DNA from 2 places in the Mesorhizobium sp. NZP2234 genome. Region 1 is predicted to be linked to the other one. Evidence: predicted binding sites of a transcription regulator. Region 1 holds the regulator's gene; the other holds the start of a gene.
What was found. Region 1 encodes PhoB, which activates phosphate uptake and scavenging genes when phosphate is short. Its sites were predicted from a motif close to TGTCATNNANCTGTCAT; they were not measured.
Positions count from the first base shown of each region.

Region 1 (7,811 bases):
GCACGCCGATCGGCGTGCTGGCCGGCACCTACATGGCTGAATACGGCCGCTTCTCGAAGCTCACCACCGTGGTGCGCTTCATCAACGACATTCTTCTGTCGGCGCCATCGATCATCATCGGTCTGTTCGTCTACGAGCTGATGGTGCGGCCGATGGGGCATTTCTCGGCGATCGCCGGTGCCGTCGCGCTGGCCATCCTGGTCATCCCGGTCGTCGTGCGCACCACCGAGGACATGCTCAATCTGGTGCCGAACGCGTTGCGCGAAGCCGGCACCGCGATCGGCGCGCCGCGCTGGGTGGTCATCCGTTCGGTTGCCTATCGCGCGGCACTTTCGGGCATCGTCACCGGCATATTGCTGGCCATTGCCCGCATCTCCGGCGAGACCGCACCCCTTCTTTTCACGGCGCTGAACAACCAGTTCTGGTCCAGCAATCTCAATGCGCCGATGGCCAGCCTGCCAGTCACCATCTTCCAGTTCGCTCTCAGCCCCTACGAGGAATGGCAGCAGCTGGCCTGGACCGGCGCACTCATAATCACATTGACGGTTCTCGCGCTCAGCATCTTTGCGCGCAGCCTGACAGGACGCAGAGAGGACAAATGAGCCAGATGTTGTCTCCAGACATGACGATCGCCGCCGAGGCGGCGGCCAAGGCCAAGATCGAGGTCAAGAACCTCAACTTCTACTACGGCCAGTCGAAGGCGCTGAAGGATATCACGCTGTCGCTGCCCGAGCGCAGCGTCACCGCCTTCATCGGCCCTTCCGGCTGCGGAAAGTCGACGCTGCTGCGCGTCTTCAACCGCATCTACGAGCTCTACCCCAAGCAGACCGCCGAGGGCCAGGTGCTGCTCGACGGCCAGAACGTTCTCGACCGCTCGCAGGACCTCAACCTTTTGCGCACCAAGATCGGCATGGTGTTCCAGAAGCCGACGCCGTTCCCGATGTCGATTTATGAGAACATCGCCTTCGGCGTCAGGCTCTATGAGAAGATCAGCAAGGCCGAGATGGACGGCCGTGTCGAGCAGGCGCTGAAGCGCGCAGCCCTGTGGACGGAGGTCAAGGACAAGCTCAATGCCAGCGGCCTCAGCCTGTCGGGCGGCCAGCAGCAGCGGCTGTGCATCGCCCGCACGGTGGCGGTGAAGCCGGAGGTCATCCTGCTCGACGAGCCGGCCTCCGCGCTCGATCCGCTGTCGACCGCCAAGATCGAGGAACTGATCGACGAGCTGCAAGCCGACTACACGATCGTCATCGTCACCCACAACATGCAGCAGGCGGCGCGCGTCTCGAAGCAGACCGCCTTCATGTATCTGGGCGAACTGGTCGAATTCGACCGTACCGAGAAGATCTTCACGTCGCCCCGCGAAAAACGCACGCAAGACTACATCACCGGCCGCTTCGGCTGATCGCACGCATTACGAGGACCAGGATCATGGCCGAACACACAGTCGCAGCCTTCGACGAGGATCTCGGACAGATCAGCAGGCTGATCAGCGACATGGGCGATCTCGCCGGCTCGATGGTCGGCGGTGCCACCAAGGCGCTGTTGAATTCCGACAATGCGCTGGCACAGCGCGTGGTCTCCGACGACGCCATCATGGATGCACGCCAGCGCGAACTCGACGATCGCGCCATCACGCTGATCGCCAAGCGCCAGCCGATGGCCGACGATCTGCGCCATGTCGTCGGGTCGATCCGCATGGCCGGCGACCTCGAACGCATTGGCGACCTTGCCAAGAACATCGCCAAGCGCGTCGGCACCGTCGGTCTCGCCGCAACGCCGCGCGACCTGTCGCATTCCATCGACGCCATGGCGCAACTGGTGCTGATCCAGGTGCAGGGCGTGATCGAGGAGTATGCGGCGCGCGATGCCGCCGCGCTTGCGAAGCTGCGCGCCGACGACGAACGCATCGACGTCAAATACACGTCGGTGTTCCGCGAACTCCTGACCTACATGATGGAAGATCCGCGCAACATCACCGCTTGCACGCATCTGTTGTTCTGCGCCAAGAATCTCGAACGCATCGGCGACCATGTGACCAACATCGCCGAGAACGCGTACTATGTCCTGACCGGCACGCAACTGCCCGCCAACCGCCCCAAACAGGACGAGACGGCGATGTCGGCGCCGGCGGCTTGACGCAAGAGGTGACCAATCGATGATCGCGCCACGCATTATGGTGGTGGAGGATGAGGAGCCGCTGGGAGTGCTGCTCCGTTACAATCTTGAATCCGAAGGCTACCAGGTCGAGGTGGTGCCGCGCGGCGACGAGGCTGAAATCCGCCTGCAGGAGAACGTGCCCGACCTTCTGGTGCTCGACTGGATGGTGCCGGCGGTGTCCGGCATCGAACTCTGTCGGCGCCTGCGCATGCGGCCCGAGACCGAACGGCTGCCGATCATCATGCTGACGGCGCGCGGCGAGGAGAGCGACCGCGTGCGCGGCCTTTCGACCGGTGCTGACGACTATCTGGTCAAGCCGTTCTCGACGCCGGAATTCATGGCCCGCGTCAAGGCGCTGCTGCGCCGCGCCAAGCCGGAAGTGCTGTCCAGCGTGCTCAAGGTCGGCGACATCGTGCTCGACCGTGAATCGCACCGGGTCTACCGCAAGAAGAGCGAGATCCGGCTTGGGCCGACCGAATTCCGCCTTCTGGAATTCATGATGCGCCATCCCGGCCGCGTGTTCTCGCGCAGCCAACTGCTCGACAATGTCTGGGGTGAGACGATCTATATCGACGAGCGCACCGTGGATGTGCATGTCGGCCGCCTGCGCAAGGCGGTCAACAATGGCCGCATGCCCGACGTCATCCGCACCATCCGTGGGGCAGGCTACGCGATCCGTGAGGATTAGGTCCTTGGCGCGGAAGCGTTGACGGGTTGCATCCGCTCCCGGATAGAACGCATTTGGTGTTGGCTCAGAGCTTATGGCTTCGTCATCCCAGGGTCTCCGCGACGGAGCTTCGCTCCTGCTCCGCCCAGGGATGACGACCTCGAGGGGGCTCGGCCAATCTCCAGCGCTGATCTGTGGGATCGGCACAGGCGTTCGCTCAAGCCACATTCTTCCCAGCACTCCCTCTCGCCTGCACGCCCGGCGCGAAGATTTCCTGATCGACGAAGGTCAGTGCGCGCATGGCACAGCCCTCGCGGATCAGGGGCAGCTCGTTCGGTTCGGTGTCGAACGAAATCGATTTCGAGTGCTGGCCGCCAGCGGTCTGGGCGATCGCCTCGCGCAATGCCGGCTCGATCAGGTCGAAGGCGGCGGCGCTGACGCCGACCATGGCCACGGGGGCGGGATCGATCAGCGCGAACAGGCTGCCGAGGCCGTAACCCAGTGCTTCCCCGGCCTTGCGATAGGCTTCGCGCTCGGGCCCGGCCCGTTCACGTGCCGTGGCGGCGAGCGCCCGCATCTGCGCATCGCTGACATCGGCGACCGGCTCGGTGTCCTCGCCAAGCTGCCTGGCATTGCGCCAGATGGCGTAGTTGCCGGCATAAGCCTCGACGCACCCGCGCCGCCCGCATCGGCAGAGCGCGCCGCCTGGCCGATGGATCATGTGGCCGAACTCGCCGCCCGACGAATGGGTGCCGGTGAACAACTCGCCCTTCAGCACCAGGCCCATGCCGATGCCGTGCGACAAAAGGATGGCGATGAAGTCGTCGCGGTAGCGTTCGGGGTCGCGCCAGCGCAGCGCCACGGCCATCATGTTGCAGTCGTTCTCCATGGTGGCCGGGATGCCGAACTCGGCTTCCAGTATGTCGGCGAAGGCGATATCGGTCTGCGGCGTGATCGGCGACCACAGCATGGCCCTGGCCTCGGTGTCGGTGATGCCCTGGATCGCCAGTGCGATGCGGGCGACGCTGCGCACGTCGATATCGGGATCCTCGAGGCGGCGCCGTACAATGGCGACGCATTCACCGATCAGCGCCTCACGCGACATGGTCAGCGTGTCCAGCCGGCGCTGTTCCTCCGATATCACCTGGCCGGCATAGTCGATGACGGCGACGGACAGGAAATTCAGCGACAGCACCACGGTCATGATGGCCGCGGCCTCCGGGTTGAGGCCGAGGCCGACCTGTGGCCGGCCGCGTTTGAGCGCACCGGCCTCGCTCGGCTTGCCCTCGGCCAGGATGCCTTCGCCGATCAGGTCGGAAGAGATCGCCGATATGGTCGAATGGCTGAGGCCGGTGGTCGCGGCGATCTCGGTGCGCGACGGTTGGCCGGCCCGGCGCACGGCCGCAATCACCATGGCGCGGTTGCGCCGGCGCAGATCGTCGTGGCGGATTCCGACCGACATACTTTCCCACATCCTCCCGGTCGCCGCGGTTCTTCCTGCCCCTCGAACACTGCCGGCAACCGGGACAAATACTGGCAGAAGCGGATGGTGCTGTCATTTATTTATTGCGGGGCTCGAAAAAAAGTCCGCGACACCTCAATATCCATCAGAATCGATGTTGACAGCGTTTCGACGATGGACCAGTATTTTTTTTGAGGCTCGAAAAAATAGAGCCTCTGTGCCGGCCTTCGGGTCAGTTTGGTCGCGCCATACGCGGCGCAGGGAGGATATCATGAAGAGATTCACGGCCGCCATCCTGGCGGGTGTCGCCATGTCGCTGACGCTTGCGTCGGTCGCGCAGGCGAAGGACAAGGTCATCGGTGTTTCGTGGTCGAACTTCCAGGAAGAGCGCTGGAAAACCGACGAGGCCGCCATGAAGAAGGCGATCGAGGCCGCCGGCGACAAGTACATTTCCGCCGATGCGCAGTCCAATCCCGGCAAGCAGCTTACCGATGTCGAGAGCCTGATCTCGCAGGGCGCCAACTCGCTGATCATCCTGGCGCAGGATGCTTCGGCGATCGGCCCGGCGGTGCAGAAAGCACTGGACGAAGGCATTCCGGTCGTCGGCTATGACCGACTGATCGAGAACAAGGACGTCTTCTACCTGACCTTCGACAACAAGGAAGTCGGTCGCTTGCAGGCCAGCGCGGTGTTCAAGGTCAAGCCGGAAGGCAACTATGTCTTCATCAAGGGCTCGGGAGCCGATCCGAATGCCGATTTCCTGTTCTCGGGCTCGATGGAAGTGCTCAAGGCGGCCATCGACAGCGGCAAGATCAAGAATGTCGGCGAGGCCTATACGGACGGCTGGCTGCCCGCCAACGCCCAGAAGAACATGGAACAGTTCCTGACGGCCAACGACAACAAGGTCGATGCCGTGGTTGCCGCCAATGACGGCACCGCAGGCGGTGTCGTCGCGGCGCTGACGGCGCAAGGCCTTGCCGGTACCGTGCCGGTGTCGGGCCAGGACGGCGATCATGCCGCGCTGAACCGCATCGCGCTCGGCACCCAGACCGTGTCGGTGTGGAAGGACGCGCGCGAGCTCGGCAAGAATGCCGCCGAGATCGCCTCGCAGCTGGCTGACGGCAAGAAGATGACCGACATTGCCGGTGTGAAGGATTTCACGACACCTGGTGGCAACACCGTCAAGTCGCTGTTCCTGACCCCTGTCGCCATCACCAAGGACAATCTCAATCTTGTCATCGATGCCGGCTGGATCAAGAAGGACGAAGTCTGCGCGGGCGTCGCCGCCAGCAGCGTCGCGGCCTGCAACTAGAACGGCGCAGCACGGTTCGACATCGACGCCGCGGCCCAAAAGCCGCGGCGTTTTCTCAAAAAAATTTGTGTTTCCGCCTCAGGCGGATAGCTTCTAGGCTGCGTTCCGGCATCCGTGCCGGATGGCCGGCCGGTGGGAGGAAATCATGACCGACACGACGTCCAACCCGCAGGTCGACACCGCGCGTGCGTCGGAGCTTGGCGCGGTTGCCCGGTTCCTGAAGGCAACCGAGATCGACACCCGCATGCTCGGCATGATCGGTGCCCTGTTGCTGATCTGGGTCGGGCTGCACGTGATTTCGAGTCTGCGTCTGGGCGTCAATCCGCTCGATTTCGACAGCCGCACCTTTCTCACTCCGCGCAATCTGTGGAACCTGTCGGTGCAGACCTCCGCGGTCGCCATCATGGCCTGCGGCATGGTGCTGGTCATAGTCATGCGCAATATCGACCTGTCCGTCGGCTCCGCCGAGGGCTTGATCGGCATGGTCATGGGCTTTGCCCAGGTGCATTTCCTGGTCCGGTTCGTCGGGCTTGAACTCGGCAATCCGTGGATCTGGGTTCTGGCGCTGGTCATCGGGCTGGCGCTCGGGCTGCTGATCGGCGCTTTCCAGGGTTTCATCATCGCCTATCTCGAAGTGCCGGCCTTCATCGTCACGCTGGGCGGCCTGCTGGTCTGGCGCGGTGCCGCTTGGTGGGTCACGTCAGGCCAGACCGTGGCCCCGCTCGACGCCACGTTCCAGCTGATGGGCGGCGGCCCGGCCGGATCGATCGGCGCCACCTGGAGCTGGATCGTCGGCATCGTCGCCTGCCTCGCCGTCGTGTTTGCACTGTTCAACGGGCGGGTGCAGCGCAAGCGCTTCCGCTTCCCGTTGCGCCCGGTCTGGGCCGAGACGCTGCTCGGCACCGTCACCTGCGCCGTCATCATGGGCGCGGTGTGGCTGGCCAATTCCTATCCGTGGCCCATCGGCATCGTGAACAGATACGCCGCCGCCAACAACATCACCGTGCCCGAGGGTGGCCTGTTCATCGCCCACGGCATTGCCATCCCGGTGCTGATGGCGATCGCCGTCGGGCTGATCATGACCTTCATCACCAACCGCACCCGTTTCGGCCGCTATGTCTTTGCCATCGGCGGCAACCCGGAGGCCGCCAACCTGGCCGGCATCAACACGCGCTGGATCACCATGAAGGTGTTCATGATCATGGGCGTGCTGGCCACGATCGCCGCCGCGATCTCGTCTGCCCGGCAGAACTCGTCGACCAACGTGCTTGGCACATTGGACGAGCTGCTTGTCATCGCCGCCGCCGTCATCGGCGGCACGTCGCTGGCCGGCGGCTCGGGAACGATCATCGGCGCCATGCTCGGAGCGTTGCTGATGCAGTCGCTGCAGTCCGGCATGGTGCTGCTCGGCGTCGACTCGCCGCTGCAGAGCATCGTCGTCGGCGCCGTTCTGGTCATCGCCGTCTGGCTCGACACCGTCTACCGCAAGCGGGTTTAGGGGGAGAAAGACCATGGCTGACAAAACCGCTCCCGCCGCCAGCACGCCGCTGGTCGACATGCGCAACATCTCGATCGCCTTTGGCGGCATCCGGGCCGTCGACGACGCCTCGATCGATCTTTTCCCGGGCGAGGTCGTGGCGCTCCTCGGCCACAACGGCGCCGGCAAGTCGACGCTGATCAAGATCCTGTCCGGCGCCTATAAGCGCGATGCCGGACAGATCTTCGTCAATGGCGAGGAGGCTTCGATCTCCAACCCGCGCGACGCCAAGAGATACGGCATCGAGACGATCTACCAGACGCTCGCCCTGGCCGATAATGTCGACGCCGCCGCCAATCTTTTCCTTGGCCGCGAACTGATGACCGCCTGGGGCACGCTCGACGATGTCGCCATGGAGGCCGAGGCGCGCAAGGTGATGGGGCGGCTCAATCCCCGCTTCCAGCGCTTCAAGGAACCGGTGATCAAACTGTCGGGCGGACAGCGGCAATCGGTGGCGATCGCACGCGCGATCCTGTTCAACGCCCGCATCCTGATCATGGACGAGCCGACGGCGGCCCTTGGTCCGCAGGAGACGGCGCAGGTCGGCGAACTGGTCAGGCAGCTCAAGTCCGACGGCATCGGCATCTTCCTGATCAGCCACGACATCCATGATGTGTTCGAGCTGGCCGACCGGGTCTGCGTGATGAAGAACGGACAGGTCGTCGGCACCGCGCGC
Region 1 covers NZ_CP033364.1:1,585,066-1,592,876, forward strand. Annotated here, with positions in the region: gene pstA (phosphate ABC transporter permease PstA) at 1-602, shown strand, start outside; gene pstB (phosphate ABC transporter ATP-binding protein PstB) at 599-1,402, shown strand; gene phoU (phosphate signaling complex protein PhoU) at 1,429-2,136, shown strand; gene phoB (phosphate regulon transcriptional regulator PhoB) at 2,156-2,845, shown strand; gene EB230_RS07790 (ROK family protein) at 3,042-4,286, opposite strand; gene xylF (D-xylose ABC transporter substrate-binding protein) at 4,558-5,598, shown strand; gene EB230_RS07800 (sugar ABC transporter permease) at 5,744-7,096, shown strand; gene EB230_RS07805 (ATP-binding cassette domain-containing protein) at 7,110-7,811, shown strand, end outside.

Region 2 (3,877 bases), 1.5 Mb from region 1:
TGGTGCTGGGCTTTTCCGGGTTCTCGGATGAGGAGTTGAAGGCGGCGACGGCAAGGTTGGGCGGGGTGATGCGGCATTCTCTCGCTTCGTCATCCTAGGGCGAAGCAGGAGCGAAGCTCCGTCGCGGAGACCCTAGGATGACAAAGGCGCGGGTACCGCCTCATCAATCCCCATCCGCCGCGGGCTTGGCCTTGCCGCACTGCGCCAGCACCTTGCCTATGGCCCCGCTCGAGCCCTTCAGCGGAAAGCTGATCGGGCCATATTTGGCGGCACTGACCGACACATCCCCCTTCGAGCGCAGCAGGTCGAGCAGCGGATCGGCCTTGGCCAGATTGACCACGAAATAACCGTACATTTCCTCGAGCTGCAGCGTCTTGGTCACCGTCTTGCCGTCGGCCTTGAAGTCGAACGCGCCGCTGATTCCGGGCTCCGTCTGCTGGCCGCCGGCGCCCAGATCGTAGCTCAGCACCGGCGTTTCGAAACAGGTCAGCATCAGTTGCGCGTCGCCCTTCGGCCCGCCGCAGACCGAGGCGGTCAGCACCTTGCCGCCTTCGTCTTCCTCCATCTTCGCGCTCCAGCCGCTGCACGACGCGGCAAAGGCCGGCTGCGCGGCCTGCAGCGCGGCCAAGGCACCGGCGACGACGAGATGTCCTGCTTTCATGAATTCCCCCTGACAATTGCAGCACCCGCGGCCAGCATATAGGAAAAGCGATCCCGTGGCATCGCCTGTCGCGGCACGGCCGTTCGGGTCGTTTTGGAGAGTGTTGTGTCGAGAGTTCGCCTGTGTCTTCTGCTGGCCGCCCTGGTGGCCTTGCCGCCCACCGCCCATGCCGAGTGGAAGCCGGTCGAGAAGGTCGAGACCTACGCCATTTCGGGCCAGTCCGGGCTGGAGCTCTACCGGTCGATCGGCGAGAACGGACCCAATGTCGGCATTACCCGCGCCATCGCCTACACCAATTTCAAGCTGACCTGGGGGGTCCGGGACTACACGCCCAGGGGCAAGGATTGCGTGCTGACGGCGGGGAAGCCGAAACTGATCATCACCTACACCTTGCCAAGCCCATCCGCCCCGCTGCCGCCGGCCGTCCAGAAGAACTGGGAAGTGTTCATCGCCGGCGTCAGCGCCCATGAGAAGGTGCATGGCGCCAGCATGATAAAAATGGTGCATGACATCGAAGCCGCGACAGACGGCCTGACCGTCGCCGATGACCCCAAATGCAGCAAGACCAGGGCCGAAGTGGTCAAGCGGCTCGATGCGATCTCGAAGGCGAGGATACAGGGCAGCCGGGATTTCGACCGCGTCGAGTTCGGCCAGGGCGGCAATCTGCAGAAGCTTGTGCTAGCCTTGGTGAATGGCGGCTGAGCGCCATCATCGCGGCTCCATCAGGTCCGGCCCCCCAGCCCCGACGCCATGGCGCGGTCGCCACCGTGGCAAACTCGCGCCTTTCCTCTTCCCCGTCGATCGAGGGCCGCTCGGCCCGCCGCCCTACCGGCCCAGATCAAGCGCGGCGCTCAAATCCCCCATCGGCGGCTGGTCGTTGTTGCGCAGCGCCTTGTCGCGGGCGACGATGCCCGGCAGCACCGGCAGGTCGTAGCGCGCGGTGATGAAGCGCAGGATCGACGTCGTGTCGTATTGCGTGTGGTCGACCGTGCCCGTCTTCGCATAGGGCGAGATGATGAAGGCCGGGACGCGGTTGCCCGGGCCCCAGCGGTCGGCTTTGGGCGGCGCGACATGGTCCCAGAAGCCGCCATTCTCGTCATAGGTGACGACCACCAGCATGTGGCTCCATTGCGGGCTCTTCTCCAGATGCGCGACGAGGTCGGCCAGATGCTGGTCGCCCGATGTCACATCGGCATAACCGCTGTGCTCGTTGAGATTGCCCTGCGGCTTGTAGAAGCTGACAGAAGGCAGCTTGCCGTCGTCGATCGCCTTGATGAATTCGGAGCCGTCGAGACCGCCATCCCTGAGATGCGCGGTACGCGCGGCGGTGCCCGGCGCATAGGCGGCGAAATAGTTGAACGGCTGGTGATGGAACTGGAAGTTCGGCACCGGCGTCGCGTTCTTGCCGTCGAGCGTGGCCTGCCAGGCGCCGGCATACCAGGCCCAGTCGATCCCCCGCAGCGAAAGGAGGTCGCCGATGGTGATATCGTGCTGCGGCGGCAGCGTCGTCGGCTGCGCCGGGTCGGCCAGCGCCTTGTCGCCGCCCTCGGCCGGCTTGTTGGCGCTGGGCTGGTAGGGTGGCTGCATGGTGTTGACGACATGGAAGTCGGGCGTGATGGCGCCGTCATTGACGAATTTCGGCACGCCGCCAAGGGCGGAGGGCGGCGAGTTGTCGGCGACCTTGAGTGTCTTGCCATCGGCCTCGACGACGGCGATCTGGCCCTTCACCGGGCTGGTATCGGCGTTTGGATAGACCGGGACGCAGGCGCAGGCGAGCTGGAAATGGTTGAGGAAGGAACCACCAAAGGCGCCCTGGAAGAAATTGTCGGCCAGCACGTATTTCTTCGCCACCGCCCACATCGGCAGGCTGGAGCCGTCATAATGGCCCATGACAAGACCGCCGGAATCGGCCCAGGCGGCGAACTTGTCGTTCCGGCCGTCATCGATCTGCATCTGCTCCTGGTAGAACCGGTGCCAGAGGTCGCGCGTGACGACGGAGGTCTTCTCGTTGAAGCCGCTGGCGTCGTCTATGGCGAAGCTGGCGTTGCCGAGATGCGCCGACTGCGCCTCGGTCACAACAGGCGTCACGCCCTTGGCGGTCAGCCCGCCCCAGGCCGGCGGCAGTTCTGAAAGCGGCTTGCCGTCGCGGTCGAGCTGGCGCGCCTGGTCGGCCGAGACATTGGCCAGCCCATTGGCGCCGGGGAAGCCGCCATAAAGATTATCGAAGCTGCGGTTTTCGGCATAGATGACGACGACGGTGTCGATCTTGTCGTAGCCGGGAGGGGCGGCGTTGGCAGCGCCAGCGACCGATGCCAGGGCGGTGGAGGCCAGGAAAAGCGAACTGAAGGGCCGCATCAAGGAGTCCTCGTGGCTAAGGGGAATGGCTAGAGGCGTCGTGCATGGCCGGAGGCCGCGCATGCAAAGAGCTACGTCGATGCCTTGTCACCTTTGTGACACTTGCCTCGCCCGCGAACACGGTTTCGTGAAGAACGGGAGCAGTCATCAATCCGTTGCAGTGCGACCCTAACTGCGGAGCGAAATGGACCGGGAAGCGATGACGACGGGACGAGGCAAACGCCTGATGATCGCGGCCGCTGCCGCCTCGTTGTTCGGCCTTGCCCTCGCCTGGCCGCAAACCCTTGTCCATGCCGGATCCGGCAGCGTCCACCCCGGCCCGCTGTCGCGTGCCGATGCCTTCGCGCGGGCGCAGGCACTCATGGCGCTTGGCCGAAAAATGTTCTTCGATCCGGCCCTGTCCGCCTCGGGCAGGCAGGCCTGCTCGTCCTGCCACGACCAGCGTCACGCCTTCGGCCCGGCCTCGGCCAAGCCGGTCGAGATGGGCGGTCCAAACCTCGACCAACCAGGCGTGCGCGCCGTGCCGTCGCTGCGCTATTTGCAGGCGGCGCCCGCCTTCACCGAGCATTTCTACGATTCCGAGGACGAGGGCGACGAGAGCGTCGACAATGGCCCGACCGGCGGCCTGACCTGGGACGGCCGGGCCGACCATGGCAAGGACCAGGCGAAAATCCCCCTGCTCTCGCCTTTCGAGATGGCCAACAAGGACGGGGCCGCCGTCACATCAGCCCTGCGCAAATCAGCCTATGCCGGCGAGTTCAAGGCGGCCTTTGGCGACGACGTGTTCGACCACCCGGACGATGCTTTCGACGCCGCCGCCGAGGCGCTCGGCACGTTCGAGCAGAGTGCGCCCGATTTCTA
Region 2 covers NZ_CP033364.1:3,099,458-3,103,334, reverse strand. Annotated here, with positions in the region: gene EB230_RS15255 (PLP-dependent aminotransferase family protein) at 1-98, shown strand, start outside; gene EB230_RS15250 (hypothetical protein) at 164-661, opposite strand; gene EB230_RS15245 (DUF922 domain-containing protein) at 767-1,363, shown strand; gene EB230_RS15240 (acid phosphatase) at 1,487-3,016, opposite strand; gene EB230_RS15235 (cytochrome-c peroxidase) at 3,216-3,877, shown strand, end outside.
Region 2: EB230_RS15240 (acid phosphatase) is a predicted target of PhoB. The motif match lies at 3,159-3,175, and genes of this name have one in related genera.